Regions from separate parts of the Streptomyces sp. NPDC052773 genome, predicted to be linked through region 1. Evidence: riboswitches for the same ligand, from Rfam matches in the RefSeq annotation. Region 1 holds a riboswitch; the other holds the start of a gene.
What was found. Region 1 has a riboswitch for glycine ahead of gcvP (aminomethyl-transferring glycine dehydrogenase). Riboswitches for the same ligand answer to the same signal wherever they lie in the genome.
Positions count from the first base shown of each region.

Region 1 (15,581 bases):
GCATGGCTGACGTCCGGCGAGGGCATGAGGTTGCGGGGGGTCGGCGCACCGATTGGGTGGTGCGTGGTGGAAACTGTCTGGTGGACACGGACGTTGTGAGGATGTCCGGCTCGACCAGTGTGTGCAATCAGGGTTCGTCCTGCCCCACGGGCGGGTCTGTTTCGGTCAAGGGGAATCGCCCGTGAAGTTGTTTGCGAAGTTGTTCGGCAAGAGCGCACGAGAGGGCCGCGACAGCAACGCGACCGCTCGCCATCGCGCGCAGCCTGACGCGGAGGGCCAGCGCCCGCTGTTCCGGGACCAGGTGGCTGGTCCGGGCGGTGACATTCCGGGAGGTCAGGGCGCGCCGTCTGTTGACCCTGCCCAGTCCGGCGGCATAGGTTTCGGGCAACCGTCAACCTCAAGTACGGGTGGAGGGTTCTCCTCTGGTCCGTACGCGTCCAATGCCCCGGCGGGGCAGCCGCGGCAGGAGGATCCGTCCATGTCGGTCCTGGTGTGTACGAGGTGCGGTAACCGCAACGCGGAGAGCAGCCGTTTCTGTTCCCACTGCGGCGCGCCGCTGCGGGCGGGGGCGGAGCGTTCGTCGGAGACGACCTCCACGATCTCCATCAGCGGTCTCGAGGCCTACGACGCGGAGGCCACCGGTCAGACGCCGATGCCGACGCTCTCCCCGGAGGCGCAGGCCGCCGTCGACGCGCTGCCGCTGGGCTCCGCACTCCTGGTGGTGCGGCGCGGGCCGAACTCGGGCAGCCGCTTCCTGCTCGACAGCGACCTGACCACGGCGGGACGTCATCCGCAGAGCGACATCTTCCTGGACGACGTCACCGTCTCCCGGCGGCACGTGGAGTTCCGGCGCAGCCCGGACGGCTCGTTCACGGTGGCCGACGTCGGCAGTCTGAACGGCACGTACGTCAACCGTGAGCGGATCGACCAGGTCGCGCTGTCGAACGGCGACGAGGTGCAGATCGGCAAGTACCGACTGGTCTTCTACGCCAGCCGGCAGGCCATCTGACCCTCCCCCAGACGCAGTCCGGGGGGAACCCCAGGGAAGGTCCATGCTTCAATCACCGAGCGGCGGTGCCGGTAGTGGTACCGCCGCCGCGGACAGTGGGCTGATGAGCATCGGCACGGTGCTGAACGTGCTGCGCGAGGAGTTTCCCGAAGTCACGATCTCCAAGATCCGTTTCCTGGAGTCGGAAGGGCTGATCGAGCCGCAGCGGACCCCCTCGGGGTATCGCAAGTTCAGTGCCGGTGACGTCGAGCGTCTCGGCCATGTCCTGAGGATGCAGCGGGACCACTATCTGCCCCTGAAGGTGATCCGCGAGCACCTGGACGCGATGGAGCGGGGCGAGGACGTGCGGCTGCCCACGCTCGGCCGGCAGCGCGACGGCGAGGCCGTGCCCGAGTCGGCCGAGGGGCCGACGGCCGCCCGGATCGGGCGCGACGAGCTGCTGGCCGCCGCCGGGATCGACGAGCGCCAGCTCGCCGAGTGGGAGGCGTACGGGCTGGTCACCGCGGTGGCGGACGGCGTGTACGACGCGGAGAGCGTCACCGTGGCGACGCTGGTCGCCGAACTGGGGCGATTCGGGATCGAGCCGCGGCATCTGCGGTCGATGAAGGCCGCCGCCGACCGGGAGGCCGGGCTGGTGGACCAGGTCGTGGCTCCGCTGAAACGACACCGCAACCCGCAGACCAGAGCGCTCGCCGAGGCCCGGACCAAGGAGCTGGCGGGGCTCGCGGTGAAGCTGCACGCGGCGCTCGTGCAGACCGCGCTCGGAGTGCGGCTGCCCTGAGCCGGGCTCGCCGAGCCGCGGTGCGGGGGTTGGGGCCGCGATGCGGTTGATCGCAGGGCAGGTCCGAAGCCGCGATTCGGTTGGGCCGCGGGGCAGGTCCGAGGGGATGCGGGCGGCCGGATCGGGCGCCTGATGCCGGCCCGACTACCCAAACATCCCGAGCACGGCCTAGGGTTGCTGTGTGAACGAGCTCGATGTCGTAGGTGTCCGGGTCGAGATGCCCTCCAACCAACCGATCGTGCTCCTGCGTGAAGTGGGAGGCGACCGCTACCTCCCCATCTGGATCGGGCCGGGGGAGGCGACGGCGATCGCCTTCGCCCAGCAGGGCATGGCCCCCGCGCGACCGCTGACCCACGACCTGTTCAAGGACGTGCTGGAGGCCGTCGGCCAGGAGCTCACCGAAGTACGCATCACGGATCTGCGTGAAGGCGTCTTCTACGCGGAGCTGGTCTTCGCCAGCGGGGTCGAGGTGAGCGCCCGTCCTTCCGATGCCATAGCGCTGGCCCTGCGCACCGGAACTCCGATCTACGGCAGTGACGGGGTGCTCGACGACGCCGGTATCGCGATTCCGGACGAGCAGGAGGACGAGGTGGAGAAGTTCCGCGAGTTCCTCGACCAGATCTCGCCCGAGGACTTCGGCACCAGCAGCCAGTGAGACGGGGCGGTCCGGCAGGCCACAGGGCGGTCGGACCGCGTCCCGTGAGAGCGCGCCGCGGGCATGTGCCGACGGCGCGTGAGAGCGTCCTGCGGCTCTCGCCGAGAGCATTCGGCTAGCCTTTCCCCGCGGTGGGGCACGGGAAACCACTCTTAGGGTGATTATCACTCGGCGTGCCGAGTGTGGCGATCGTTGACGCACCCTTGGTGACTGCCTACCGTCGAGAAGGCAGGTCAAGGACGGAGGTCGGCGTGAGAAGCAGCGGCGACGGTACGGCTGGGGGTGCCCCCGGACGCAGTCCGGGGGAGAGCGGTCCGTACCCGCTTGGGCGGGCGGCCGGTCACGCTGCGCCGCGGCCGGTGGCTGTACCCGGCGGCGGAGGGGCGGCGTCCGATGCGACCGAGGAGGTCGGCTACCGAGGTCCGACGGCCTGTGCGGCGGCGGGCATCACCTACCGGCAACTGGACTACTGGGCGCGTACGGGCCTGGTCGAGCCGAGCGTGCGGCCCGCCTACGGGTCGGGGACGCAGCGGTTGTACAGCTTCCGGGACGTCGTCGTCCTGAAGATCGTCAAGCGGTTCCTCGACACCGGGGTGTCGCTGCAGAACATCCGCACCGCCGTTCAGCATCTCAGGGAACGCGGTTTCCGTGATCTCGAGCGGATGACGCTGATGAGCGACGGCGCGACGGTGTACGAGTGCACCTCGCCCGACGAGGTCCACGCGCTGCTCCAGGGCGGTCAGGGCATCTTCGGGATCGCGGTCGGCGTGGTGTGGCGGGACGTCGAGAACGCGCTGTCCCAGCTGCACGGTGAGCGCATCGACACGGGGGAGACGCTGGTCGGGCACAATCCGGCCGACGAGCTGGCGCGGCGGCGCAACCGCGCGGTCTGAACGCGCGGCCGGAACAAGCGGTCTGAGCGCGCGGTCGGAACAGGCGGTCTGAACGCGAGGCCGGAACACGCGGTCTGAATGCGCGGCCTGAAACGGTCGCGAAGCCGATCCGAGCGGTCCCCGCGTGATCGGTGGCGGTCGCGGCCGCATTGTCAGTGGTGTGGTGCAGCATCGGAGATGTGAGAACCGCGCCGACGATCCTGCATCTCGACATGGACGCCTTCTTCGCCTCGGTGGAACAGGCGTCGAAGCCGAGCCTGCGCGGGAAGGCCGTCATCGTGGGCGGGCTGGGGCCGCGCGGGGTGGTGGCAACGGCCTCGTACGAGGCGCGGGTCTTCGGGGTGCACTCGGCGATGCCGATGGCGCAGGCGCGGCGGCTGGCGCCGAACGCGGCCTATCTCGTGCCGCGCTTCGAGTTCTACCGGTCGATCAGCGAGCAGGTCATGGGACTGCTGCGGTCGCTGTCGCCGCTGGTGGAGCCGTTGAGCCTGGACGAGGCGTTCGTCGATCTGGAGGCCGGGGGCGCGGCGTGGGACGAGGAGTCGGCGCGGCTGGCCGGGGTGAAGCTGCGCGCGGACATCCGGGAGGTCACCGGTCTGACCGGGTCGGTGGGGCTGGCCGCCTCCAAGATGCTCGCGAAGATCGCCTCCGAGCAGGCCAAGCCCGACGGTCTGGTGCTGATCCCGCCGGGGACGGAGCGGGCGCTGCTCGAGCCGATGTCGGTGCGGACGCTGCCGGGGGTGGGGCCGGCGACGGGCGACCATCTGCGGCGGGCCGGTATCACCACGGTCGGTGAGCTGGCCGAGGCAGGGGAGGACGAGCTGGTGCGGCTGCTGGGCAAGGCGCACGGGCACGCGCTCTACGCGATGGCGCTGGCGCGCGACGACCGGCCGGTGGTGGCGGAGCGGGAGACCAAGTCGGTGTCGGTCGAGGACACCTACGACGTGGACATCCACGACCGGCTCCGGGTGGGGATGGAGGTGCGGCGGCTGGCGGACCGGTGTGTGCGCAGGCTGCGGGGCGCGGGGCTGTCGGGGCGGACCATCGTGCTGAAGGTGCGGCGGTACGACTTCTCCACGCTGACCCGGTCCGAGACGCTGCGCGGGCCCACGGACGACCCGGCGGTGGTGCGGGAGGCCGCGGCGCGGCTGCTGGAGTCCGTGGACACCACGGGCGGCGTACGGCTGCTGGGGGTCGGTGTCAGCGGTCTCGCGGACTTCACGCAGGAGGATCTGTTCGCCCAGGCGGCGGGGGAGCGGGAGGACGGGCCCGTGGAGGAGGGGGCCGAGGAGCGGGCGCCGGCCGAGGCCGAGCAGACCGAGCGGCGGTGGCCTGCGGGGCACGACGTGCGGCACGCCGAGTTCGGACACGGATGGGTGCAGGGCAGTGGGCTGGGGAGGGTGACCGTGCGGTTCGAGACACCGGACTCGGAGCCGGGACGGGTGCGGACGTTCCGGATCGACGATCCGGCGCTGGAGCCGGCCGAGCCGTTGCCGCTGGTTGCGCGAAGACCGGGGGGCGACGAGGGAGACGGGGGATCCGGAGCCTTGGGGGACGGGGCTCGACGAGCGGTGCCCGGGTGAGTGGTCGGCGGCGCCCGGGGAGTGGTCGGCGGCGCCTGGGTGAGTCGTCGGTGGCGCCCGGGGGAGCGGTCGAGTGGCGTAGGGGCTGCGTCGGCGCAGCGCCCCCGGAGGCCGTGAGGGCCGGGGGCCGGGGGGGATGGGCCCGGGGTGAGCGGCTGGGGCTGTGTGGGCGAGCGGGCTCGGTGGGTGAAGCCGGTGGGTGCCCGGCTCGGCCCCGCCGCGGTCGCTCACCCCGGGGTCTTCAGGTCTCGTCCGTGCCCGCCAGCTTGCCGAAGTCGTGGTCCGGGAGCGCTGGAGGGGCCGCGATGTCGAGACCGTAGTGGTGGTAGAGCTGGAGTTCCTGCTCGGGGGAGAGATGGCGGCCCACGCCGAAGTCGGGCGCGTCCTTGATCAGGGCGCGGTCGAAGGGCACGTGGAGGCTGCCCTCGATCAGCTCGCTGGGTTCGAGGGGGACGAAGGCGTCCCTGCTGAACAGCCCGGTCCGTATGGCCGCCCACTCCGGGACGCCGGTCGCGTCGTCGAGGTAGACCTCGTCGATGGTGCCGATCTTGGTGCCGTTGCGGTCGAACGCCTTGCGGCCGATCAGGTTGCGCGGATCGATATCGGTCTGCACGGGCCCTCCACGTGGTCGCAACTCATTCGATAGCACTACGAAAGAGCACTTTGGGGAACGCGGCCACTCGAACGCCTGGGCGTTGCCCTCGCTGGTACGCTGACAACGGCTGCTGACCCCGTGCGGGAGAGTCCTCCGGATCACCCGGAGGCGCCGAAGGAGCAAATCCTCCCCGGAATCTCTCAGGCCCACGTACCGCACGGACGAGGTCACTCTGGAAAGCAGAGCGGGTGTCGACGGCTTCCGCTCTCACCGACGGTGAAAGCCGGATCCCCTCGGGCGATCCGGTGAAGCTCTCAGGTTGAGATGACAGAGGGGGAGGCCGTCCGGGCACCCGCGCCGTGGTGCCCCTCGCAGGTCGCGTCAGACCAGGAGGCCTCCGCAATGACCGCCCATCGCATTCCGCTCTCCGAGCTCGAGCAGGGCATTCCGTTCGAGCAGCGCCACATCGGGCCCGACCAGGAGGCTCGGGCGAAGATGCTCGCGCAGGTCGGCTACGGCTCGCTGGACGAGCTCACCGCCGCCGCGGTCCCGGATGTGATCAAGAACGCCGACGCCCTGGACCTGCCGGGTGCGCGCTCCGAGGCCGAGGTGCTGGCCGAGCTGCGCGCGCTCGCCGACCGCAACCAGGTCCTCGACTCCATGATCGGCCTGGGGTACTACGGCACCTTCACGCCGCCCGTCATCCTGCGCAACGTCATGGAGAACCCCGCCTGGTACACGGCCTACACGCCGTACCAGCCGGAGATCTCCCAGGGGCGGCTCGAGGCGCTGCTGAACTTCCAGACCATGGTCGCCGACCTCACCGGCCTGCCGACCTCCGGCGCCTCGCTGCTCGACGAGGGCACGGCCGCCGCCGAGGCGATGGCGCTCTCCCGGCGCATGGGCAAGAACAAGAAGGGCCTGTTCCTGGTCGACGCGGACGCGCTGCCGCAGACCATCGCGGTGATCCAGACGCGCGCCGAGCCGACCGGCGTCGAGGTCGTCGTCGCGGACCTCTCCGAGGGAATCCCGGCCGAGCTGGACGGGCGGGAGATCAACGGCGTCCTCGTCCAGTACCCCGGCGCCTCCGGTGCCGTACGGGACATCAAGCCGGTCATCGACCAGGCGCACGAGCGGGGCGCGCTGGTCACCGTCGCCGCCGACCTGCTCGCGCTGACGCTGCTGAAGTCGCCCGGTGAGCTGGGCGCGGACATCGCCGTGGGCACCACTCAGCGGTTCGGTGTGCCGATGGGCTTCGGCGGTCCGCACGCCGGTTACATGGCGGTCCAGGAGAAGATGGCGCGCAGCCTGCCCGGGCGGCTGGTGGGCGTGTCTGTGGACGCCGACGGCAACAGGGCGTACCGCCTCGCGCTGCAGACCCGTGAGCAGCACATCCGCCGCGAGAAGGCGACCAGCAACATCTGCACCGCGCAGGTGCTGCTCGCCGTGATGGCCGGGATGTACGCCGTCTACCACGGCCCGGACGGCCTGAAGGGCATCGCGCGGCGCACCCACCGCTACGCGTCGCTGCTGGCCGCGGGCCTGCGCGACGGCGGGGTCGAGGTCGTCCACGGCTCCTTCTTCGACACCGTCACCGCGCGGGTGCCGGGCCGGGCCGCCGAGGTCGTGGCCGCCGCCCGCGAGAACGGCGTCAACCTGCGCCTCGTCGACGCCGACCGGGTGTCGATCGCCTGCGACGAGACCACCACCCGCGCCCAGCTGGGCGCCGTGTGGAGCGCCTTCGGTGTCGAGGGCGACATCGAGGCGCTGGACGCGGCCACCGAGGACGCCCTGCCGGGCGCGCTGCTGCGCAGCGACGACTTCCTCACCCACCCGGTCTTCCACCAGCACCGCTCCGAGACCGCGATGCTGCGCTACCTGCGCCGGCTCGCCGACCGCGACTACGCGCTGGACCGCGGCATGATCCCGCTGGGCTCCTGCACCATGAAGCTCAACGCGACCACGGAGATGGAGCCGGTCACCTGGCCGGAGTTCGGGCAGCTGCACCCGTTCGCGCCCGCCGAGCAGGCGGAGGGCTACCTCACGCTCATCCGCGAGCTGGAGGAACGTCTCGCCGAGGTCACCGGCTACGACAAGGTGTCGCTCCAGCCGAACGCCGGTTCGCAGGGCGAGCTGGCCGGTCTGCTCGCCGTACGCGGCTACCACCGGGCCAACGGCGACGAGCAGCGCACCGTGTGCCTCATCCCGTCCTCCGCGCACGGCACCAACGCCGCGAGCGCGGTCATGGCCGGGATGAAGGTCGTCGTCGTCAAGACCGCCGAGGACGGCGAGATCGACGTCGAGGACCTGCGGGCCAAGATCGAGCAGTACCGCGACGAGCTGGCGGTGCTGATGATCACGTACCCGTCGACGCACGGTGTGTTCGAGGAGCACGTCTCCGACATCTGCGCGCGGGTCCACGAGGCCGGCGGCCAGGTGTACGTCGACGGCGCCAACCTGAACGCGCTGGTCGGCCTCGCCAAGCCGGGTCACTTCGGCGGCGACGTGTCGCACCTGAACCTGCACAAGACGTTCTGCATCCCGCACGGCGGCGGCGGTCCCGGCGTCGGCCCGGTGGCCGTACGCGAGCACCTGGCGCCGTACCTGCCGAACCACCCGCTCCAGCCGGCCGCCGGCCCGGAGACGGGCGTCGGCCCGATCTCGGCCGCGCCGTGGGGCTCCGCGGGCATCCTGCCGATCTCCTGGGCGTACGTCCGCCTGATGGGCGGCGAGGGCCTGAAGCGGGCCACGCAGGTGGCCGTGCTCAGCGCCAACTACATCGCCAAGCGCCTCGAGCCGCACTACCCGGTGCTGTACACCGGCCCCGGCGGCCTGGTCGCGCACGAGTGCATCATCGACCTGCGTCCGATCACCAAGGCGACCGGCGTGAGCGTCGACGACGTCGCCAAGCGGCTCATCGACTACGGCTTCCACGCGCCGACGATGTCCTTCCCGGTGGCCGGCACGTTGATGATCGAGCCGACCGAGTCCGAGGACCTGACCGAGCTGGACCGGTTCTGCGACGCGATGATCGCCATCCGCGCGGAGATCGAGAAGGTCGGCACGGGCGAGTGGCCCGCCGACGACAACCCGCTGCGCAACGCGCCGCACACCGCGGGCGCGGTCGGCGGTAAGTGGGAGCACGCGTACAGCCGCGAGGAGGCCGTCTTCCCGGGCGGTGTCTCCGTCGCCGACAAGTACTGGCCGCCGGTGCGCCGGATCGACCAGGCGTTCGGTGACCGGAACCTGGTGTGCTCGTGCCCGCCGCTGGACGCGTACGAGGACTGATCTCGTGAGTGTGGGGCCCCGCTTCGGTCCGGACGGCCGGGGCGGGGCCCTTCCGCGTTCCCGGGCGGCCTCCGGAGGCTCTCAGGCGGGGTAGGCGTGCGTCTGGGCGGCCTTGACGGTGGCCCACACCTCGGCGCCCGGGTGGAGGTCCAGCTCGGCGGCGGCGACCGTGGTGAGGTCGGCGACCAGGGGCAGCTCGCCGGTGAGGGCGGCGCGGATCTGGTCGCCGTGCGTCTCCAGACCGGTGACCTCGCAGCGCCAGAGATTGCGGGCGCTGGAGCCCGTGGGGCGCTCCCGGTAGAGGGTGACCGCTCCCGGGGGGAAGGCGACGAAGACCGGGCCGGTGAGGTCTTCGGTGGTGGTGATGGCGGGGCCCGCGTCGAGGCGGACGGTGTGGCCGTCGGCGGTGCCCTTGTAGAGGTTCAGGCCGACCAGCTGGGCGACGTAGTCGGTGCGCGGGCGGCGGGCGATCTCGGCCGGGGTGCCCTCCTGGACGATCCGGCCGTGCTCGACGACCACCAGCCGGTCGGCCAGCACCATGGCGTCCAGCGGGTCATGGGTGACCAGGACGGCGACCGCCTCGAAATCGGCCAGGTGGTGGCGGAGCCGCGCCCGCACCTCGAGGCGGGTACGGGCGTCCAGGGCGGCCAGCGGCTCGTCCAGGAGCAGCAGCCGGGGCCGGGTGGCCAGGGCGCGGGCGAGGGCCACGCGCTGGGCCTGGCCGCCGGAGAGACGGCGCGGCTTGGCACCCGCGTGTTCGGCGAGGCCCATGCGGTCCAGCCAGGCGGCGGCCTGGGCGCGGGCCTCCGCCTTCGTCGCGCCCTGGCAGCGCGGGCCGAACGCCACGTTGTCCAGGGCCGTCAGATGCGGGAAGAGCAGGTAGTCCTGGAAGACGACGCCGACCGGGCGGGACTCGGGCGGCGTACGGTCCAGGGCGACGCCGTCCAGACGGAGGTGACCGCCGGTGAGCGGGGTCAGCCCGGCGAGGGCGCGCAGCGCGGTGGTCTTGCCGGCGCCGTTCGGGCCGAGGAGGGCTACGACGTCGCCGGGGGCGGCGGAGAGGGCGACGTCCAGGCGGAAGGTGCCGCGGTCGACGATCAGGCGGGCGTCCAGGCCGTTGCTCTGTGCGGGGGCTGCGGGGGCTGCGGGGGCTGCGGGAACTTCGGGGCCCGCGGGGCCCGCGGGCGCGGCGGGGGCTTCGCCCGGGGTGCTGTCCCTCGGTGCGTGGTTCTCTGTCATGTGGCTCTCATCCAGCGGTCCCGCAGGCCCGCCAGGACCGCGATGGACACGGCCAGGAGGACCAGGCTGAGGGCGATCGCGGCGGCGGGGTCGTTCTGGAGGGCCAGGTAGACGGCGAGCGGCATGGTCTGGGTGCGGCCGGGGAAGTTGCCCGCGAAGGTGATCGTCGCGCCGAACTCGCCGAGGGCGCGAGCCCAGGCGAGGACGGCGCCCGCCGCGACGCCGGGGGCGATCAGGGGCAGGGTGACCCGGCGGAAGGCGGTGAACCGGGAGGCGCCCAGGGTGGTGGCGGCCTCCTCGTAGCGCCGGTCGGCGGCGCGCAGGGTGCCCTCCACGCTGATGACCAGGAACGGCATGGCGACGAACGTCTCCGCGAGGACGACGCCCGCCGTGGTGAACGGCAGCGTGATGCCGAACCACGCGTCCAGCCACCGTCCGACGACGCCGTTGCGGCCGAGCGCGAGCAGCAGCGCGACACCGCCCACCACGGGCGGCAGCACCAGCGGCAGGGTCACCAGGGCACGGACCAGGCCGCGGCCGGGGAACTCCGTGCGGGCCAGCAGCCACGCCAGCGGCACCCCGAGGACCAGGCTGAGCGCGGTCGCGGCCGTGGCGCAGATCAGGGACAGCCGCAGCGCCTCCCACACCCCCGGGCTGGTCAGCTGGTCCGGCAGACTGCCCCAGGGGGTGCGCACGAGCAGGGCGAGCAGCGGGACCAGCAGGAACGCCAGGCCGAGCAGGGCGGGCAGCAGCAGCGGCAGGGGCACGGCGAGGGAACCCCTGGGCCGTTTGCGCGGCGGTCCGCCCGTCAGGCTCCGGGCGCTCATGGCTTGAGGAACCCGGCCTCGGTCAGCACCTTCTGGCCCTCGGGGGACCGCACCAGCGCGATGAACGCCCTGGCGGCCGTGCGGTTCGGCGCGTCCTCCAACAGGGCGATCGGGTAGTCGTTGACGGCGTCGGCCGACTCGGGGAAGTCCACGCCGTCCACCTTGTCACCCGCGGCCCGGACGTCCGTCCGGTACACGACGGCCGCGTCGGCCTCCTTCAGCTCCACCTTGGTCAGGGCGCCCTTGACGTCCTGCTCGTAGGAGGCGGGCTCGAGGTCGAGTCCGGCGGCGTCGAGGGCCTTCTGTGTGGCTGCCCCGCAGGGCACCTCCTTGTCGCACAGCACGACCTTCACACCGGACTTTGCGAGGTCCTCGAGCGAGGAGATCCTGTCGGGGTTGCCCGGCAGGGTGGCGATCTGGAGCTGGTTGCGGACGAAGGTGACCGGCTTGCCGTCCGTACCGTCCCGGTTCGTCACGAGGGCCATGGTCTTCGGGCTCGCGGCGGCGAATACGTCGGCGGGCGCGCCGTTGGTGATGCCCGCGGCGAGGCTGTCGCTGCCGCCGAAGCTGAAGGTGACCTCGGTGCCGGGGTGCCGCTGCTCGAACTCCTCGCCCAGCTTCTCGAAGCTCTCCTCGAGGGAGGCGGCGGCGAAGACGGTGACCGTGCCGGAGAGCTTCGGGGACCCGGAGGCGTCGGCGGTCGTGTCACCGGAGGACGAGGAGCAGGCGCCCAGCGCGAGCAGCACCGCGGCGCCCGCGCCGGCGGCGGCGATGCGCGGGGTCCGGCGGGTGATACGGGTCATCGCGGGGCCACTCCTCGGGCAGCTGCGGGCTCAACACCGATCATACTGACGCAGATGCGAGGCAGATGTCTGCTGGAGCATCGCATGAGCCAACTTGCACCCGAAGCTGGGCGCGCACGTGCGTTCGTACGGAGCGAGTGGGCTCTCAGCTGCGGTCGATATGGACATTCGTCGACTTCACCCGGGCGGTGGCCTCCATCCCGACTTCCAGGCCCAGCTCCTCCACGGCCTCGCGGGTGAGCAGGGAGACCAGGCGGTGCGGGCCCGCCTGGATCTCCACCTGGGCGGCGACGTCACCGAGCTTGATCGCGGTCACGATGCCGGGGAAGGCGTTGCGGGCCGAGGTGTACGGGGTCTCCTCCTCGGTGTTTCCGGCGTGCGCGAGTTCCACCGAGAACGCGGCGAGGTCCCGGCCGTCGATGAGCCGGCGGCCTGATTCGTCGCGGTGGGTCGCCACCCGGCCCGCGTCCGCCCAGCGGCGGGCGGTGTCGGGGCTGACGCCGAGCAGTCGTGCGGCCTGGCCGATGGTGTAGGAGTGCATGCACGTCACGATAGGGCGGGCCCTCTCAAGGATCCTCCAGACCGGACACCCGGAACACGGCGTGCGCGGTCTCGCGGTCGACGCGCCGGCCGAGGCGGTCCAGCGCGGTCCGGCCGCACAGCAGCGCGCCGGCGGTCTGCGCGCGCTGGGCGTCCTCGTCGAGGCGGTGCCACAACTCGGGGTTGGCGACGAGGACCCGGGGATCGAGTTCGACCCGGGCGCCCAGCGCGTCGCGCAGGACCAGGCGCTGGGCGATGCCGTCGGAGCAGCGCACGGAGACCAGCAGATCGGTGCGGACCCGGCGGGTGCGCAGCAGGAACCGCGTCTCCAGCCAGCCGGTGCCGGCCGCGACGCGGGGCGGGCACAGCATCAGGAAGAGCAGTGCGGCCAGGACCAGCCAGAGGGCGCCGCGCCAGGGGGTGAGGGTGGTGGCGGCCCAGTCGATGAGGAGCAGCGCTCCGAGCAGTACGGCGGCGGAGGCGAGCGCGCCGCGCAGATGCCGTGTCCACTGGCGGTCGTACGCCGTGGGGCCGGAGTGCCGCTCCGGTAACCGGGACGGATCGGGTCGCGTGCCGTCGGGGGGCTTCATGTGTTCGACGCTAGGGAGCCGTACGGCCCGGGCGGGGCGGCTTGACGGGACGCTGACGGGTGGAAAGGGGTTTCTTGACGCGGGTTTGCCGGGGGCGTGGGCGTCGCAGGCTCGGGGTGACTCACGAAGGGCTGTGACGCATGCGGACTTACGAGAACCCGGTCCTCGCCGGTTTCCACCCCGACCCGAGTGTCTGCCGGGTCGGCGAGGACTACTACCTGGTCTGTTCCAGCTTCGAGTACTTCCCGGGCATACCGGTCTTCCACAGCCGGGACCTGGTGCACTGGCGCCAGATCGGCAACGTGCTCGACCGGCCGGGCCAACTGCCGCTGCCGCCGGAGGTGCCGGCGTCGGGCGGGATCTACGCCCCGACCATCCGCCACCACGACGGGCGGTTCCACGTCATCACCACCAACGTCGGCGGCGGGGGCAACTTCCTCGTCACCAGCGAGCGGCCCGAGGGCCCCTGGTCCGACCCGGTCTGGATCGACCTGCCCGGCATCGACCCCGACCTGGCGTGGGACGACGACGGCACCTGCTGGGTGGCCCTGGCGGGCGTCGGCGTCGCCCGGATCGACCCGGCCACGGGGAAGGTGCTGGAGGGGCCGGTGCCGGTGTGGTCCGGTTCGGGGAAGCGGGACCCGGAGGGCCCGCATCTGTACCGGATCGGGGACTGGTGGTACCTGCTGGTCGCCGAGGGCGGCACCGCGCGCGGCCACTCCGTGTCCATCGCCCGCGCCCGCACCCCCCTGGGCCCGTACGAGCCCGCCCCGCACAACCCGGTCCTGTCCCACAGCGGCAGCCGCGAGCCCGTCCAGTGCACCGGGCACGCCGATCTGGTCCAGGCGGCCGACGGCAGCTGGTGGATGGTGCTCCTCGGTACCCGGCCGCGCGGCTTCTTCCCGGAGTTCCACGTCCTGGGTCGCGAGACGTTCCTGGCCCCGGTGGAGTGGGGGGACGGCTGGCCCCGGGTCGGACCGGTGCGCGAGCGGCATCCGGCGCCCGCGGCCTGGCATCCGGTGGCGGCGGAACCGGCGCGGGACGACTTCGACGGCACGACCCTCGCCCCGTACTGGATCTCCCCGCACGGTCGCCCCGACGGCTCCTGGTCGCTGACCGAGCGGCCGGGCCGGCTGACGCTGACCGCGACCGGGGACAGCCTGGACCGCCCCGGCCACACCTTCGTCGGTCGGCGGCAGCAGCATCACGACTGCCGGGCCTCCGTCCGGCTGGACCCGGGGGCCGGGCGGGCCGGGCTGTCGGTCCGGATGGACGAGGCCCACCACTACGACCTCGAGGTCGCCGGGGGAACGGCGCGCGTGATCGCCCGGATCGGGCCGGTGCGCCAGTGCCTGGCGGAGCACCTGGTGCCGCCGGGGCCGGTCACCCTCGCCGTGGACATCCGGACGAGCGACGTCCGCCCGCCGACGGCGGTACGGCCCGGCGAGGACACGACCGGCGTCAGGGCCGGCGGGCCGGACACGCTCGCGTTCTGGGTGGGGGGCGCGGACGACGGCCCGGGCGAGGGCCGGGATGGGGGCACGGGCAGGGGAGAGGGCCGGGACGGGGGCACGGGCAGGGGAGAGGGCCCGGATGGGCGCATGGACGGGGGCGTACGGCTGGCGGAGCTGGACGGGCGGTATCTGTCCACCGAGGTCGCCGGCGGTTTCACCGGCCGGGTGATCGGCATGTACGTCACCGAGGGGCAGGCGGCGTTCGACTGGTTCGCCTACGAGGCGGGGGCCTGAGCGCTGCCGGACGGGCCGTGTGCCGCACGTATCGTGCCGGACATGCGGCGGGGCCGGTCCGTGGGCCGGCCCCGTTCGTGCGGTGGTGCTCAGGCGGCCGTCATCACCCGGCCGGTGTCCAGAGGACGGTGCGGGGCGATGATCTGGCCGTCCGGCAGAAGCTCACCGGTGTCCTCGAAGAGGACGACGCCGTTGCACAGCAGGCTCCACCCCTGCTCCGGGTGGTGCGCCACGAGACGGGCGGATTCCCGGTCGGCGGAGTCGGCGGTCGGGCACGGTGGCTGGTGCTGGCACATGGAAGGGATCTTTCGCTCTGTCGTGTTCATGGCCGCCCCCGTATGCGATGTGTCGGTCGAACCCAGTGTTGCCCTACGGGCGTCGATCCGCAGGGATTTCGCAGCACCGCTTCTCACAGGTTCATGACGCGTCACCCGCGCGGACGGTTCATCCCGACTGCACTGTCCTTTTGGATGGTTCTCGGGGGCCGGAAGGGGCTAGTCCGGGCGGGGGGTGTGGCGAACGTCCGTTCCCTGGTACGGAGTGGCGGGCGAACGCGCGTACCCCGCCACGGGGTTCCGTGGCGGGGTACGGGGCGACGCACAGGACCGGACGCCGGGGGTGTGGCGGCCGTCAGGCAGGCGAGCCCAGGAGGGGCGGCGGGGTCGTCCGGAGGGTCAGCACCGGGAGCAGGTCGGCGACCCGGTGCGGGCGGTTCGCGGCGATCCCGGGCGGGGCGGGCGCCAGCGGAACCAGCAGATCGGTGGCCGCGGGCACGCCGGTGGCCCCGTCCGCGGCGTAGTCGCCGTGCAGCCACAGGGTGAGCATGTAGAGGCCGGGCACGGACAGCAGCCGCGGCTGGTACGTCTGGGTCAGGGTCGTCTCGGCCTGGTGCAGTGCCTGCTCGGTGGACCGGACGTACGGCCCCTCGAAGAAGTGCGAGAACGCCCAGCCGTCGGGGGTCAGCATGGTCTCCGCCGCGGCCACGGCGCGGTCGCCGCAGCGGATCAGGAAGCGCCAGCCGGCCAGCCGG
Region 1 is NZ_JBITZX010000008.1:336,975-352,555, reverse strand. It holds gene ACIG0D_RS20630 (FHA domain-containing protein) at 53-1,009, shown strand; gene ACIG0D_RS20625 (MerR family transcriptional regulator) at 1,053-1,790, shown strand; gene ACIG0D_RS20620 (bifunctional nuclease family protein) at 1,972-2,445, shown strand; gene ACIG0D_RS20615 (MerR family transcriptional regulator) at 2,697-3,338, shown strand; gene ACIG0D_RS20610 (DNA polymerase IV) at 3,518-4,921, shown strand; gene ACIG0D_RS20605 (PRC-barrel domain-containing protein) at 5,163-5,534, opposite strand; glycine riboswitch at 5,648-5,742, shown strand; gene gcvP (aminomethyl-transferring glycine dehydrogenase) at 5,919-8,804, shown strand; gene ACIG0D_RS20595 (ABC transporter ATP-binding protein) at 8,886-10,043, opposite strand; gene modB (molybdate ABC transporter permease subunit) at 10,040-10,870, opposite strand; gene modA (molybdate ABC transporter substrate-binding protein) at 10,867-11,673, opposite strand; gene ACIG0D_RS20580 (molybdopterin-binding protein) at 11,819-12,214, opposite strand; gene ACIG0D_RS20575 (hypothetical protein) at 12,240-12,803, opposite strand; gene ACIG0D_RS20570 (glycoside hydrolase family 43 protein) at 12,944-14,551, shown strand; gene ACIG0D_RS20565 (DUF5999 family protein) at 14,641-14,847, opposite strand; gene ACIG0D_RS20560 (hypothetical protein) at 15,182-15,581, opposite strand, start outside.

Region 2 (15,581 bases), on a different contig from region 1:
GGACGTCGAGGGCGCCCCCGGCGTCTACGGCCTGCAGCACAAGACGTTCACCTTCACCGTCGGCCGCAGCCAGGTCTCCCTCGTCGACGCGGCCCGGCACACCATGGAGGTGCGGCGCGACGGCGAGCTGGTCGGCACCGTGCCCATCACCGCGGGGGCCCCCAAGACCACCACGTACAACGGCAAGATGGTGATCACCGAGATGTACGACGTGACCCGGATGAACGGCGCCACGGTCGGCTTCAAGAAGAAGAACGGCAAGGGCGAGTACGACATCCCCGACGTCCCGCACGCCATGCGCCTCACCGACTCCGGCACCTTCCTGCACGGCAACTACTGGGCGGACCCCAGCGTCTTCGGCCGGGCCAACGTCAGTCACGGCTGTGTCGGCCTGCGCGATGTGAAGGGCGGCGGCGCCGACACCCCGGCGGGCTGGTTCTTCGACCGCAGCCTCATCGGGGACGTCGTCGAGGTCGTCAACAGCAACGACAAAACGGTCGCACCGAACAACGGGCTCGGAGGCTGGAACATGAGCTGGAACCAGTGGAAAGCGGGCAGTGCGGTGAAGTGACCGGACAGGGGGGAACGGTTGGGACCGAACGGTGACATTTCCCGGGCGCTCGGCGCGCTGACCTTGTGGTTAATATGCGCCGAGCGCGCTGGTCGCGCTGGGGAGCGGGCCCGACGGGCCCGTTGGGGGGTCCGGTCGCGGACCCGTTGAGGGTCCCGGCTTCCGGGCCCATGGAGGGGAGAACATCTTGAACGTGCGACCGATATCGGGGGCGTCGGTTGACGCGCGCGGGGGGCGCGGACGCGGCAGGGGGCCGCTGGCGCTGATACTCGGAGCGCTGCTGCTGACGGTCACCGCGTGCGGCGGCGGCGCGGAGGCCGGAACCTCCGGCGCGGGGGAGGGCAAGGGCAAGGGCGAGAACTCGGCGAACGCCGTGAGCGGGCAGTCGGAGGCGGTCGTCTCCATCGCCCCGAAGGACGGCGCCAAGTCCGTCGACACCAGCGGCGCCCTCAAGGTGACCGCCACCAAGGGCAAGCTCACCGAGGTCGTCGTCAAGGACGCCGAGGGCGCGAAGATCGACGGCGCGATATCCGGGGACGGCGCCACCTGGACGCCGTCCACCCATCTGGCCGCCGCCACCACGTACTCGGTGCACGCGGTCGCCAAGGACTCCGCGGGGCGCACCGCCGCCGAGGACTCCCGCTTCACCACGCTGACGCCGCAGAACACGTTCATCGGCCACTTCACCCCCGAGGACGGCTCCACGGTCGGCGTCGGAATGCCGTTCTCGCTCCGCTTCACCCGGGGGATCACCAACCCCGAGGACGTCGAGAAGGCCATCAGGATCAAGACCGAGCCGGCCGTCGAGGTCGAGGGCCACTGGTTCGGCAACGACCGCCTCGACTTCCGGCCGGAGAAGTACTGGAAGGCCGGCACCAAGGTCACCGTCGACCTCAACCTGGACGGCGTCGAGGGCCGCGACGGCGTCTACGGCGAGCAGGACAAGACCATCTCCTTCACCATCGGCCGCGAGCAGGTCTCCGTCGTCGACGCGAAGAAGCTGACGATGAAGGTCATGCGGGACGGCAAGGTCGTGAAGACCATCCCCGTCACCACCGGCGCCCCGGGCTACGAGACCTGGAACGGCCAGATGGTCATCAGCGAGAAGCTGACGGTCACCCGGATGAACGGCGAGACGGTCGGCTACGGCGGCGAGTACGACATCAAGGACGTCCCGCACGCCATGCGGCTGTCCACCTCCGGCACCTTCATCCACGGCAACTACTGGGGCGGCGACGCCTTCGGCAACCGCAACGTCAGCCACGGCTGCGTGGGCCTGCGCGACGTGCGCGGCGGCTGGGACAAGGACGCGCCCGCCGCCTGGTTCTTCGACAACTCGATGATCGGCGACGTGGTCGTCGTGAAGAACTCCAACGACCGGATCATCGACCCGGACAATGGCCTCAACGGCTGGAACATGTCGTGGGAGAAGTGGAAGGCGTGACGCGCTGAACGCGTACGGGCCCGGTGTGAGCTACCGCACCGGGCCCGTTGTCGTTAATGGACGTTAACCTGCCTGCATGACCGTAAACCTCGAAGTCGCGGACGGCGTCGGCACGCTGCGCCTGGACCGCCCGCCCATGAACGCGCTGGACGTGGCCACGCAGGACCGGCTCAAGGAGCTCGCCGAGGAGGCCACGCGCCGCGAGGATGTGCGCGCCGTGGTGATCTACGGCGGGGAGAAGGTGTTCGCGGCCGGCGCGGACATCAAGGAGATGCAGGAGATGGACCACACCGCGATGGTCCTGCGCGCCCGCGCCCTCCAGGACTCCTTCACGGCGGTCGCCCGCATCCCCAAGCCGGTCGTCGCGGCCGTCACCGGGTACGCGCTGGGCGGCGGCTGCGAGCTGGCGCTGTGCGCCGACTACCGGATCGCCGGGGAGAACGCCAAGCTGGGCCAGCCGGAGATCCTGCTCGGCCTGATCCCGGGCGCGGGCGGCACCCAGCGGCTGGCCCGGCTGATCGGCCCCTCCAAGGCCAAGGACCTCATCTTCACCGGCCGTCAGGTCAAGGCCGACGAGGCGCTGGCGCTCGGCCTGGTGGACCGGGTGGTGCCGGCCGGCGAGGTGTACGAGGCGGCGCATGCCTGGGCGGCGAAGCTGGCCCAGGGCCCGGCGATCGCGCTGCGCGCGGCGAAGGAGGCCGTCGACACCGGCCTGGAGACCGACATCGAGACGGGCCTGGCCGTGGAGCGCAACTGGTTCGCGGGCCTGTTCGCCACGGAGGACCGGGCGATCGGCATGCGCAGCTTCGTGGAAGAGGGTCCCGGCAAGGCCAAGTTCCGCTGACACGCGGGCTCCCCGTCGACGCGGTGTCCGGTCCGGGTCCCTCGAAGGGGCGGTTTGCGCGAGCCGTGCGGCGACCGTGAGCCGGTCCCGGCGAGGGCGCCCGTCCGGCGCCGTTGATCGAGCGGTCTTCGCAGGTCGGCGAGGGTCTGTTCGGATTTCCTCTGCCTGCGGCATATGCCGTTCGGTCGGCGGGGAGTGAAGGTGTACCGGGGGCCTATTCCGGCGGAACGGCCCCGGAGGGTGCGCCGGGCGGCCATGATGGGGGCATGGCGGGGCTGGAGGGCATCGATCAGCCGCGAGGACGCGGCCGTGCCACCGCGGCGCGCTGGTCGCCCGCGGTCGAGGACGAACTGGCGCTCAGGGCACTGGAGTTGTTCGGCAACCCGACCGAGGGCGAGGTCGCGTTGCCGTCCCGTCCGGAGTCCGCGGCGACGGCCCGCCGGCTGGCCCAGGTGGTGGTCCTCCGCCAGTGGGGACTGACCCCGAAGATGACCGAGGACGTCGTCTTACTCGTCTCCGAGCTGGTCGGCAACGCCGTACGCCACACCGGCGCCCGGGTCTTCGGGCTCCGGATGCGCCGCCTGCGCGGCAGGATCCGTATCGAGGTCCGCGACCCGTCGCGGGGGCTGCCCTGCCTGATGCCGGTCCAGGTGATGGACGTCAGCGGCCGTGGCATCTTCCTCGTCGACAAACTCTCCGACCGCTGGGGCGTCGACCTGCTCCCGCGCGGCAAGACGACCTGGTTCGAGATGCGGGTGGCGGACCGCTGAGCGTCCGCGGTCGCCCCTCGCGCCACCGGCTCCGCGGCGCGTCCGTGGGCGGCCCGAGGGCACCGCACCGCCGGTTGGGTCAATGGCCCGATTTCGCCCGTAACCCCCCTATAAATGGCGCGTGACCACGACCGACCGTCGCACGGCGCTGCGTACCGGCGCGGGCCTCGTCGCCGCGGGCGCCCTGACCGCCGCCTGCACCTCCGGCGGCGCCGTCGCGCACCCCGAGCGGCCCCCCGCGACCTTCGGGCACGCCCCGGGGACCCCGGGACACGCCCCCGCGACACTCCGGCCCACCCCCGGGACCTCCGGGCGCACACCCGCAACCCCCCGGCCCACCCCCGGAACCTCGGGGCACGCCCCCGGGGCCTCCGGCCACGCGACCTCCCAGTCCGTCCCCGGGACCTCCGGGCGCACGCCCGCGCCCTCCGGCCACCCCCTCGCAACCCCGGCAACCCCGGCAACCCCGGCAACCCCGGCAACCCCGGCCACCCCGGCCACCCCGGCGACCCCCGCGCCCCCTGCGGCAGCCCCCCGTCGCTTCCCCGGCCGCCCCGGGCAGATCGCGCACGGCCCGCGCGGTCACCCGCAGGTGGCCCTCACCTTCCACGGCGGCGGCGACCCGGCCACCGCCCGCGCGCTCCTCGCCGAGGCGGAGCGGCGCGGCGCCCGGGTCACCGTGCTCGCCGTCGGGAGCTGGCTGGACGCGCACCCGGAGCTGGCCCGCCGCATCCTCGACGGCGGCCACGAACTCGGCAACCACACCCAGCGGCACCTGGACGTCAACGCCCTGCCGGAGGCGCAGGCGCACGCCGAGATCGCCGACTGCGCGCACCGCCTGAAGCGGCTCACCGGCTCGATCGGCAGCTGGTTCCGCCCCTCCCGCGCCACCCGGGCCTCCCCCCTGGTCGAACGCCTCGCCCACCGCGCGGGCTACCCGCACGTGCTGTCGTACGACGTCGACTCCCTCGACTTCACCGAGCCCGGCGCCCCCGCCGTCACCCGCGCGGTCCTCGACCAGGTCCGCCCCGGATCGATCGTGAGCCTGCACTTCGGATACGCCGACACGATCGCCGCCCTCCCCGCCGTACTGGAAGAACTCGACCGCCGCGGCCTCACCGCGGTGACCGCCACGGAGTTGATCCGCTGATGCCACGCACCCTCGTCACCCGCGCCCTGATCGCCGGCGCCGCACTCGTCGCCCTCGCCGCCTGCGGCACCGAGGCCGAGGACACCGCCCAGCCCACCCGCCCCACGAAGGCCGAGGTGTCCGCCCCGCCGAAGGGGCCGCAGATCAACGGACTCCCGGGGATGCCCCCGGTGCTCGACCCGAAGGACGTCTACGCCGCCGACCGCCCCAACAAGCTCTCGCCGGTGGTGAAGGACTTCCCGTCCCGGGTCTACGTCCCCAACACCGAGTCCGACACGGTCTCCGTCATCGACCCGAAGACGTACGAGATCATCGACACCATCCCCGTCGGCCGGCAGCCGCAGCACGTCGTGCCGTCCTGGGACATGAAGACGCTGTGGGTCAACAACAACCGCGGCCACACCCTCACCCCCATCGACCCGAGGACCGGCAAGGCGGGCAAGCCCGTCGAGGTGCACGACCCGTACAACCTGTACTTCACGCCCAACGGCAAGTACGCCGTCGTGATGGCCTCCCTCGACCGCGAACTCGTCTTCCGCGACCCGCACACCATGAAGCGGATCAAGACCGAGCCGGTCAGCTGCTACGGCGTCAACCACGCCGACTTCTCCCTCGACGGCCGCTACTTCATCGTCTCCTGCGAGTTCAGCGGCGAGCTGCTGAAGGTCGACACCGAGAAGATGAAGGTGGTCGGCCAGCAGAAGCTGCCCTTCGAGGGCGCCATGCCACAGGACGTGAAGATCTCCCCGGACGGCGAGACGTTCTACATCGCCGACATGATGGCCGACGGCATGTGGGTCCTGGACGGCGACACCTTCGGCGAGCCGAAGCTGCTGCCCACCGGCGAGGGCTGCCACGGCCTGTACGTCAGCCGCGACTCCCGCGAGATGTACGTCTCCAACCGGGGCGAGGGCTCCGTCTCCGTCTTCGACTTCACCCAGAACAAGGTCACCAAGAAGTGGCACCTGCCCGACGGCGGCAGCCCCGACATGGGCGGCGTCTCCGCCGACGGCAAGGTGCTGTGGCTGTCCGGGCGCTACGACGCCGAGGTGTACGCCATCGACACCCGCACTGGCTCCCAGCTCGCCCGCATCCCCGTCGGCAGCGGCCCGCACGGCCTCGCCGTCTACCCCCAGCCGGGCCGCTACTCGCTCGGCCACACCGGCATCTTCCGCTGACGCCCTACCCGGGGTGGGCGCGGCGCAGCAGCGCCTCCGCGCCCACCTGCCGGTATCCGGCCGCCTGGAACGCCCGGACGCTGCGGGCGTTCCCCGGCGAGATCTGCGCCCACAGCGGCTCCCCCGCGAGGTGCCGGGCCGCCGACGCCAGCGCCCGGCCCAGCCCCCGGTGCCGTACCCCCTCGTCCACCTCGACGGACACCTCCAGCCGCCCCGCGACCCCGCGCCCCATCACCAGGACCGCGCCTTCGGCCGCCCAGGCGCGCACCCCGTCGCGGCGTGTGCGGGCGTAGGCGACGCGCGGGTGACCGGAGTCGATCTCCTTCAGCGCGAGCGACGCTTCGCCCGGCAGCGGGGTGCCGACCAGGACCGCGTCGATGGTCTCCGTCGTCCGCCCGGTGCGCTCCAGGAAGGCCGTCAGGAAGCGTGGGTGCAGCGTCGCCGCGAGGGCGTCGCAGTCCAGGGCGGCCAGCGTGTCGTACACCCACCGCGGGTCCTCGTCCGTGAAGACCACCGAGTGCGCGGTGAACGCCATCACGCCCGCGTCCCGGCCGCAGTGCTGCGGCACCACGGTCGTCCCGCCGTCCGCCGGAGGGAAGACGCCCCGCGCCGCCGCGTCGAGAATGTCCCGCAGGGTCTGTCCCACGCCGGCTCCTTGAGTCTCCACCCACTGGAAGGCCCAGACTCGCAGACATGAGCGATCACGGCACCGGACTCCTCACCATCGGCGAGCTGGCCCGGGCCACCGGACTGACCGTGCGCACCATCCGCTACTGGTCCGACGAGGGCGTCCTGACCCCGGTGACCCGGTCGGCGGGCGGCTACCGGCTGTACGACACCGGGTCCGCCGCCCGCCTGGAACTGATCCGCACCCTGCGCGAACTGGGCCTCGGCCTGGCCGACGTGCGCCGGGTGCTGGCCGGGGAGCGGACGGTCGCGGAGGTCGCGGCGGCGCATGTGGCGGCCCTGGACGCGCAGATCAGGTCGCTGAAGGTGATCCGCGCGGTGCTGTCGACCGTGGCGCGACGTGGTTCCACAGCGGAGGAGACGACCCTGATGAACAAGCTGGCACGGCTGTCGGCGGCGGAACGGCAGCGGATCATGCGGGAGTTCGTGGAGGAGGCGCTGCACGGGCTCGACAACGTCGACCCGGACATCCGGGAGCGCATCCGGCAGACCTCCGTCGACCTCACCGACGATCCGACCCCCGAGCAGGTCGATGCCTGGGTGGAACTGGCCGAGATGCTCCAGGACCCGGACTTCCGGGCGCAGATGCGGCGGGCCGTGGAGTTCAACGCGGCCGACCGGGACCCGGACGCGCCGCCCGGCCGTTCCCTGTGGTTCGCCAAGCGCCTGGTGGAGCTGGTGGGGCCGGCCCGGCAGCGCGGGGTCACCCCCGAGGCGCCCGAGGCCGAGGAGGTGCTGCGGGAACTGTTCGGCGACGCCGACCGCGGCGCCGTCCTCGCCCGCATGACGGCCGGCTTCGACGACCGTGTCGCCCGCTACCGGGAACTGCTGGCCGTGGTCAACCGGCAGCCCGCGCCACCGCACACCGAGGACTTCGCCTGGGTGGTCGCCGCACTGCGCGCGAGAGCGGGCAGTTAATCTGACCTGCGTCAGTGCGACAGCACCACATAGCAAAGTAGGACGAAGAGGGGCGGATCGGTGGCCGACATCGAGGAAGCACGCAAGCAGTTCGAGCGGATCGACACGGACGGGGACGGCCAGATCACCGCAGCCGAGTTCAAGGCCGCCCTGGCCCAGGGCGGCGACTGGAACGTCACGGAGGCGGTCGCCGAGGCGATCATCGCCAGCCGCGACCTCAACGGCGACAAGCTGCTGTCGTTCGACGAGTTCTGGGCACACCTGAACAAGTGACGCACCGGAACACGTGACGCGCCGAAGCGCGTGACGCATGCCGCGAGGGCGCCCGTATCCCGCACAGGGATGCGGGCGCCTGCGCTTGTGCCCGGAATAGCGCCGGCCGACGCAGGGTTGTCGTCCCTCGCAACGGCACGCCAGGAACGACGACTTGGAAAGGGCCGGCCATGAAGATCGGCATCATCGGCGCGGGGAACATCGGCGGCAACCTCACCCGGCGGCTCACCGCCCTCGGGCACGACGTCTCGGTCGCCAACTCCCGCGGCCCGCACACTCTCACCGCGCTCGCCGAGGAGACCGGGGCGACGCCGGTGCGGGTGGAGGAGGCGGCGCGCGGCGCCGGGATCGTCGTCGTCACCATCCCGCTGAAGGCGGTGCCGGACCTGCCGTCCGGCCTGTTCGACGAGGCGGCCGACGACGTCGCCGTCATCGACACCGGCAACTACTACCCGCGCGAGCGCGACGGGCGGATCGCTGGGATCGAGGACGAGGGGCTGACCGAGAGCCGCTGGACGGAACGCCGGTTGGGGCACCCGGTGATCAAGGCCTTCAACGGCACGTACGCCCGGGACATCCTCGACCGCCCGCGCCCGGCCGGCGACCCGGACCGGCTGGCGCTGCCGGTCGCGGGCGACGACGAGGCGGCCAAGCGGAAGGTGCGGGCACTGATAGAGGAGCTCGGCTTCGACACGGTCGACGCGGGCGGCATCGACGAGTCCTGGCGCCAGCAGCCCGGCACCCCGGTGTACGGGCTGCGGGGCGGCGTCGAGGCGGTGCGCAAGGCACTGGCGGAGGCCTCGCCGGAACGGACGCCGGAGTTCCGGGGCTGACTCAGACGATCGTCAGCGGCGTGTGCGGTCCGTCCGGCAGCTCGACGCGCACCGGGTCGCCGGGCCGCACCACACCGCCGGTGAGCACGACGCTCATGATCCCGGACTTGAACCGCACCGCGCCGCCGGCGTCCCGTCCGACGACCTGCTTCATCAGTCCCTTGCGGAATCCGTCGATCTGCGCGCACGGGTTGCGCAGCCCGGTCACCTCGACGACGGCCTCGTCGCCGAGGTGCAGCCGGGTGCCCGTCGGCAGGTTCAGCAGATCGATCCCGCGCGTGGTCACGTTCTCTCCGAGCTGCCCGGCGGCGACCTCGAAACCGGCGGCGCGGACCTCGTCGAACAGTTCCTCGTGCATCAGGTGGACCTGCCGCAGATTCGGCTGCGCCGGGTCCTTCGCCATCCGGAACCGGTGCCTCACCGTCGCTCCGGCGTGCACATCGCCCTCGACACCGAGGCCCGCGACGAGCGTGACGCTCTCACGGTTCGGCTTGGAGAAGGAGTACGTCCCGTTGCTGCTGACCGCAGTGATCGTCCCGCTCACGGGCTCACCCTACCGGGGGTCAGCACTCGATGATGTTGACCGCCAGCCCGCCCCGGGCCGTCTCCTTGTACTTGACCGACATGTCCGCGCCGGTGTCCTTCATCGTCTTGATGACCTTGTCCAGGGACACCTTGTGGGAGCCGTCGCCGCGCATAGCCATCCGCGCCGCCGTGACCGCCTTCACCGCGGCCATGCCGTTGCGCTCGATGCACGGGATCTGGACCAGGCCGCCGACCGGGTCGCAGGTGAGGCCCAGGTTGTGCTCCATGCCGATCTCGGCCGCGTTCTCCACCTGCTCGGGGGAGCCGCCCAGGACCTCCGCGAGGGCGCCGGCCGCCATGGAGCAGGCCGAGCCCACCTCGCCCTGGCAGCCGACCTCGGCGCCGGAGATGGAGGCGTTCTCCTTGAAGAGCATGCCGATGGCTCCGGCGGCGAGCAGGAAGCGGACCACGCCGTCCTCGTCGGCGCCGGGCACGAAGTTGATGTAGTAGTGCAGCACCGCGGGGATGATCCCGGCCGCGCCGTTCGTCGGGGCGGTCACCACGCGCCCGCCGGCCGCATTCTCCTCGTTCACGGCCATCGCGTAGAGGGTGATCCACTCCATCGCCAGGGCCTGCGGGTCGCCCTCGGAGCGCAGCTTGCGCGCCGTCGTCGCCGCCCGGCGCTTGACGCGCAGCCCGCCCGGCAGGATGCCCTCGCGGGACATGCCGCGCTCCACGCACTCCCGCATGACCCGCCAGATCTCCAGCAGGCCCGCGCGGATCTCGTCCTCGGTGCGCCAGGCCCGCTCGTTCTCCAGCATCAGCGCGGAGATCGACAGGCCGGTCTCCTTGGTCAGGCGCAGCAGCTCGTCGCCCGTGCGGAAGGGGTACTTCAGGACCGTGTCGTCGAGCTTGATCCGGTCCGCGCCGACCGCGTCCTCGTCGACGACGAAACCGCCGCCCACCGAGTAGTACGTCTTGGTCAGCAGCTCGGCGCCGTCGGCGTCGTACGCCCACAGCGTCATGCCGTTGGCGTGGTAGGGGAGGGTCTTGCGGCGGTGCAGGACCAGGTCGTCGTCGAAGGAGAACGGGATCTCGCGCTCGCCGAGGAGGCGGATCCGGCCCGAATCCTTGATCGTCTCCACCCGCTCGTCGGCGGTCTCCACGTCGACCGTGCGCGGCGAGTCGCCCTCCAGGCCGAGCAGCACCGCCTTGGGCGTGCCGTGGCCGTGGCCGGTGGCGCCCAGCGAGCCGTACAGCTCGGTGCGGACGGTGGCGACCGAGTCCAGCAGGCCCTCGTTGCGCAGCCGGCGGGCGAACATGCGCGCCGCGCGCATCGGGCCGACCGTGTGGGAGCTGGAGGGGCCGATGCCGATCGAGAACAGGTCGAAGACCGAGATGGCCACGTCAGACTCCTCAATGCGGGTGGTGGCGGGGCACCCGGTGGGGTGCCCCGCACGGGGTGGTGCTTACTTGCCGACGCTCGGGTAGAGCGGGTGCTTGTCCGCCAGGGCGGTGACCCTGGACTTCAGTGCCGCCACGTCGCAGGACGGCTTGAGCGCTTCCGCGATCACGTCCGCGACCTCGCGGAAGTCCTCGGCCGTGAAGCCGCGGGTGGCGAGCGCGGGCGTACCGATGCGCAGGCCGGAGGTCACCATCGGCGGACGCGGGTCGTTGGGGACCGCGTTGCGGTTGACGGTGATGCCGACCTCGTGGAGACGGTCCTCGGCCTGCTGCCCGTCCAGCTCCGAGTCGCGCAGGTCGACCAGGACGAGGTGGACGTCGGTGCCGCCGGTGAGGACGTTGATCCCGGCCTCGCGGGCGTCCGGGGCGGTCAGCCGCTCGGCGAGGATCCGCGCGCCTTCCACTGTACGGTGCTGGCGCTCCTTGAAGTCCTCCGAGGCGGCGATCTTGAAGGAGACCGCCTTGGCCGCGATCACGTGCTCCAGGGGGCCGCCCTGGAAGCCCGGGAAGACGGCGGAGTTCAGCTTCTTCGCGAAGTCCTTGCCGCGGGCGAGGATGATGCCGCCGCGCGGGCCGCCCAGCGTCTTGTGCGTGGTGGACGTCACGACATCGGCGTACGGCACCGGGTTCTCGTGCAGCCCCGCGGCGACCAGACCCGCGAAGTGCGCCATGTCGACCCAGAGGTACGCCTCGACCTCGTCGGCGATCCGGCGGAACTCGCCGAAGTCCAGCTGGCGCGGGTACGCCGACCAGCCCGCGATGATCACCTTCGGGCGGTGCTCCTTGGCGAGCCGCTCGACCTCGGCCATGTCGACCAGGCCGTTGTCGTCCACGTGGTAGGCGACCACGTTGAACTGCTTGCCGGAGAAGTTCAGCCGCATCCCGTGGGTGAGGTGACCGCCGTGCGCCAGGTCCAGGCCCAGGATGGTGTCGCCGGGCTGGGCCAGGGCGAACAGCGCGGCCTGGTTGGCGGAGGCGCCCGAGTGCGGCTGCACGTTGGCGTACTCCGCGCCGAACAGCTCCTTGACCCGGTCGATGGCGATCTGCTCGGTGACGTCGACGTGCTCGCAGCCGCCGTAGTAGCGGCGGCCCGGGTAGCCCTCGGCGTACTTGTTGGTCAGGACCGAGCCCTGGGCCTCCATGACCGCCAGCGGGGCGAAGTTCTCGGAGGCGATCATCTCCAGGGTGGACTGCTGGCGGCGCAGCTCGGCGTCGACGGCGGCGGCGACGTCCGGGTCGAGCTCGTGCAGGGGCGTGTTCAGGACGGACATACGTCTACGACTCCTCAGCCGGCGATGAAGGCGGTGTACTCGTCGGCGGAGAGCAGCTCGGCCGGCTCCTCCGCGACGCGTACCTTGAACAGCCAGCCGCCCTCGAAGGGGGCGGAGTTCACCAGCGACGGGTCGTTGACGACGTCCTCGTTGACCTCGGTGACCTCGCCGGACACCGGGGAGTACAGGTCGCTGACCGACTTGGTCGACTCCAGCTCGCCGCAGGTCTCGCCCGCGGACACCGTGTCACCGACCTCCGGGAGCTGAACGAAGACGACATCGCCGAGCGCGTTGGCCGCGTGCTCCGTGATGCCGACCGTCGCGACGCCGTCCTCGGCGGCCGACAGCCACTCGTGCTCCTTGCTGTAGCGCAGCTGCTGGGGGTTGCTCATGGCCTGAATTCTCCTGTACGCGGGGGAGTGCTGGTGAATGGGGGACTGCCGGAACCGTGCGTGAGCAGCGCGAATGTGCGCGGTGTCACGTACGGACCGCGCTCGGTGGCTACTTCTGACGCTTGTAGAAGGGGAGCGCGACGACCTCGTACGGCTCGTGACTGCCCCTGATGTCCACGCCGACGCCGGGGGTGCCCGGAGCGGCGTGCGCGGCGTCCACGTAGGCCATGGCGATCGGCTTGCCCAGCGTCGGGGAGGGCGCGCCGGAGGTGACCTCGCCGATGACCTCGCCGTCCGCGACGACCGCGTACCCGGCGCGCGGGACGCGGCGGCCCTCGGCGATCAGCCCGACGAGCACGCGCGGCGGGTTCTGCTCGGCGCGCGCGGCGGCCTGGGTGAGCGCCTCGCGGCCCACGAAGTCGCCCTCCTTGTCGAACTTGACCACCCGGCCGAGCCCGGCGTCGAACGGGGTCAGCGAGGTCGACAGCTCGTGCCCGTACAGCGGCATGCCCGCCTCCAGGCGCAGGGTGTCCCGGCAGGACAGGCCGCACGGCACCAGCCCGGCGCCCTCGCCCGCCTTGGTCAGCGCCTGCCACAGCTCCACGGCGTGCTCCGGCTTCACGAACAGCTCGAAGCCGTCCTCGCCGGTGTAACCGGTGCGGGCGATCAGCGCGGGGACGCCGGCGACGGTGCCGGGCAGGCCGGCGTAGTACTTCAGCCCGTCGAGGTCGGCGTCGGTGAGGCTCTTGACGATCTCCGGGGACGCCGGGCCCTGCACGGCGATCAGCGCGTACGCGTCGCGGTCGTCGCGGACCTCGGCGTCGAAGCCTGCGGAGCGCTCGGTGAGCGCGTCGAGCACGACCTGGGCGTTGGAGGCGTTGGCGACGACCATGTACTCGGTCTCGGCCAGGCGGTAGACGATCAGGTCGTCGAGGATGCCGCCGTCCTCCTGGCAGATCATGGTGTAGCGGGCGCGGCCCACGCCGACGGAGGCGATGTTGCCGACGAGGGCGTAGTTCAGCAGCGCGGCGGCCTGGGGGCCGGTCACGGTGATCTCGCCCATGTGGGAGAGGTCGAAGAGGCCGGCCCTGGTGCGCACGGCGTTGTGCTCGTCGCGCTCCGAGCCGTAGCGCAGCGGCATGTCCCAGCCGGCGAAGTCGGTCATCGTCGCGCCCAGCGAGCGATGCACGGCATCGAGCGCGGTGTGACGCTTCTGCGAGGGTTCGGTACTGCTCATCGGTCGGTCGTCTCCCAGGGCATGAACGCATGCGGGCGAGGAAAGGTCCTCCCCATCTGTCATCGGAACCTGAGAGGTTCGCCACGACCGCCAGTGGGACGATCACGGCTTGCACCTTGGGTGGGGCCGGGTCTCCTCGTCGAGGACAGGAGCGGCCCGCTTTTCAGATGTGCCTCGCCCGCGCGGTAACGGGGCCTGAGAGATTCAAGGGAGGGACTTGCTCCTTCGGCGCCCCGGCGACACGGTGGCCGGGGACTCTCCCGCGCGGATTCAAACGGCCGGTATGCAGTTGGCGCGCACATCATTGCACGCCGCGCCGGATCGTGGCAGACCACATCTGTAACCGGGCTGTGGCGGTACGAGAACGAAAACACACGACATCGCGGATTACCTTCTCTTTACACTCGACGGGCATGGGAACACGTGAACCGCCCCAGGGAGGACGATCACGGTGAACAGGACCACGGCGTACGCGACCACCACCGGCATCGCGGTGCCCACCCAGCCGGGCGTCCCGGTGAAGCAGGCCTGCCCCCCGCTGCCCTCCCCCGTCGTCCGCGACCTGCGCGAGCGCGGCGGACGCAGCCCGCACGCGCTGCTCTTCGGACCCCAGGACCTGGCGGTGGTCACGGGGCTGCCCGGCAGCGGCAAGTCGACCCTGATGCGCCGCACGGTGCGCGACGCCCGGCGCGTCGACTCCCAGGACACCCGCGACCGCTGGGACCGCCGGATGCCGTCCTGGCTGCCGTACGCGGTCTACCGCCCCCTGGTCCGCCTCGCGCACTACGCCGGCCTGCGCCGCGCCCTGCGCACCGGCGAGGGCGTCGTCGTCCACGACTGCGGCACCCAGGCGTGGGTGCGGCGCTGGCTGACCCGCGAGGCCCGCCGCCGTGGCGGCACCCTCCACCTCCTGCTCCTCGACGTCACCCCCGAACAGGCCCTCGCCGGCCAGCGCGCCCGCGGCCGCGGCGTCTCGCGCTACGCCTTCCTCCGCCACCGCGCCGCCGCGACCCGCCTCCTCCGCGCCATCGAGCAGGGCAACCTCCCCCGCGGCTGCACCTCCGCCATCCTCCTGGACCGCGACGCCGCGAACACCCTCCACCGCATCGGCTTCACGGGCTGACCCGGGACGGGGCCGCGCCCACGCCCCCGGTCGCCCGTTAGCCTGGGCGGGCACAGGGAGTGCAGTGGTTGTGAAGCAGGCGGTAGACAGATGGACTTCCCGGCGGGTTTTTCCGCGGACTTCCCGGCGCAGGCGCACCCGCAGCCGCACGGTGGCTGGCCCGGCAACGAGTTGGAGGAGGTGCTGTCCGCGTCCCTCGGGGCGGGCCCCTCGGCCGGCGGGCGGATCGTCGAGGTGCTCGGCCGCAGCTTCGTGTGGGTGCCGCTGCCCAACGGCGGCGGGCCGGACAGCGGCTCGCTCGATCTGCCGGCCATGGAGATCGACGGTCAGGCCTACGTCCCGGTGTTCAGCTCGGAGGAGCAGCTCCGCCAGGTCGCCGGCGCCCACATGGCGTACACCATCGCCCCGGCCGTGGAGTTCGCGCGCGGACTGCCGCCGCAGGCCGGTATCGCCCTGAACCCCGGCGGCGTGGTCGGCGTCCCGCTGCCGCCGCCCGCCGTCGCCGAGCTGTGCCGGGCCGGCCGCACCCCCCTCGACGGGCCCGCGAGCGGCGGCCGGGTCCGTCTCTTCGAGCCGGACTGGCAGGACGACCCGGTCGACTTCCTCTCCGCCGCCTCCGAGGAGTTCGAGGGAATCGGCGTGGTGCTGACGGCCCGCCGCTGCCTCGCGGCCGTCGAGACCGCCGACCCCGTGATGTTCGTGGGCGTCGAGCTCGCGCAGTGGGAGGGCGACGCCCGCGTCCAGCCCCTGGACGCCCTCGGCCGCGCCCTCGCCAAGGTCCCCGTGAAGTGGCCCGTCAACCTCGTCCTCCTGGACGTGGCGGAGGACCCGGTCGGCCGCTGGATGCGCGAGAAGGTGCGTCCCTTCTACACGCGCGCCCACTGAACCCGTGCCCGCGCGA
Region 2 is NZ_JBITZX010000009.1:297,303-312,883, reverse strand. It holds gene ACIG0D_RS22005 (Ig-like domain-containing protein) at 1-571, shown strand, start outside; gene ACIG0D_RS22000 (Ig-like domain-containing protein) at 759-2,015, shown strand; gene ACIG0D_RS21995 (enoyl-CoA hydratase/isomerase family protein) at 2,092-2,859, shown strand; gene ACIG0D_RS21990 (ATP-binding protein) at 3,126-3,629, shown strand; gene ACIG0D_RS21985 (polysaccharide deacetylase family protein) at 3,751-4,779, shown strand; gene ACIG0D_RS21980 (YncE family protein) at 4,779-5,957, shown strand; gene ACIG0D_RS21975 (GNAT family N-acetyltransferase) at 5,962-6,603, opposite strand; gene ACIG0D_RS21970 (MerR family transcriptional regulator) at 6,651-7,562, shown strand; gene ACIG0D_RS21965 (EF-hand domain-containing protein) at 7,623-7,835, shown strand; gene ACIG0D_RS21960 (NADPH-dependent F420 reductase) at 8,006-8,668, shown strand; gene ACIG0D_RS21955 (MOSC domain-containing protein) at 8,670-9,212, opposite strand; gene ACIG0D_RS21950 (L-serine ammonia-lyase) at 9,232-10,599, opposite strand; gene glyA (serine hydroxymethyltransferase) at 10,663-11,928, opposite strand; gene gcvH (glycine cleavage system protein GcvH) at 11,943-12,320, opposite strand; gene gcvT (glycine cleavage system aminomethyltransferase GcvT) at 12,430-13,557, opposite strand; glycine riboswitch at 13,731-13,830, opposite strand; gene ACIG0D_RS21930 (AAA family ATPase) at 14,009-14,680, shown strand; gene ACIG0D_RS21925 (enhanced serine sensitivity protein SseB) at 14,771-15,565, shown strand.
Region 2: linked by a shared signal. The riboswitch ahead of gcvT (glycine cleavage system aminomethyltransferase GcvT) and the one ahead of gcvP (aminomethyl-transferring glycine dehydrogenase) in region 1 are both predicted to bind glycine.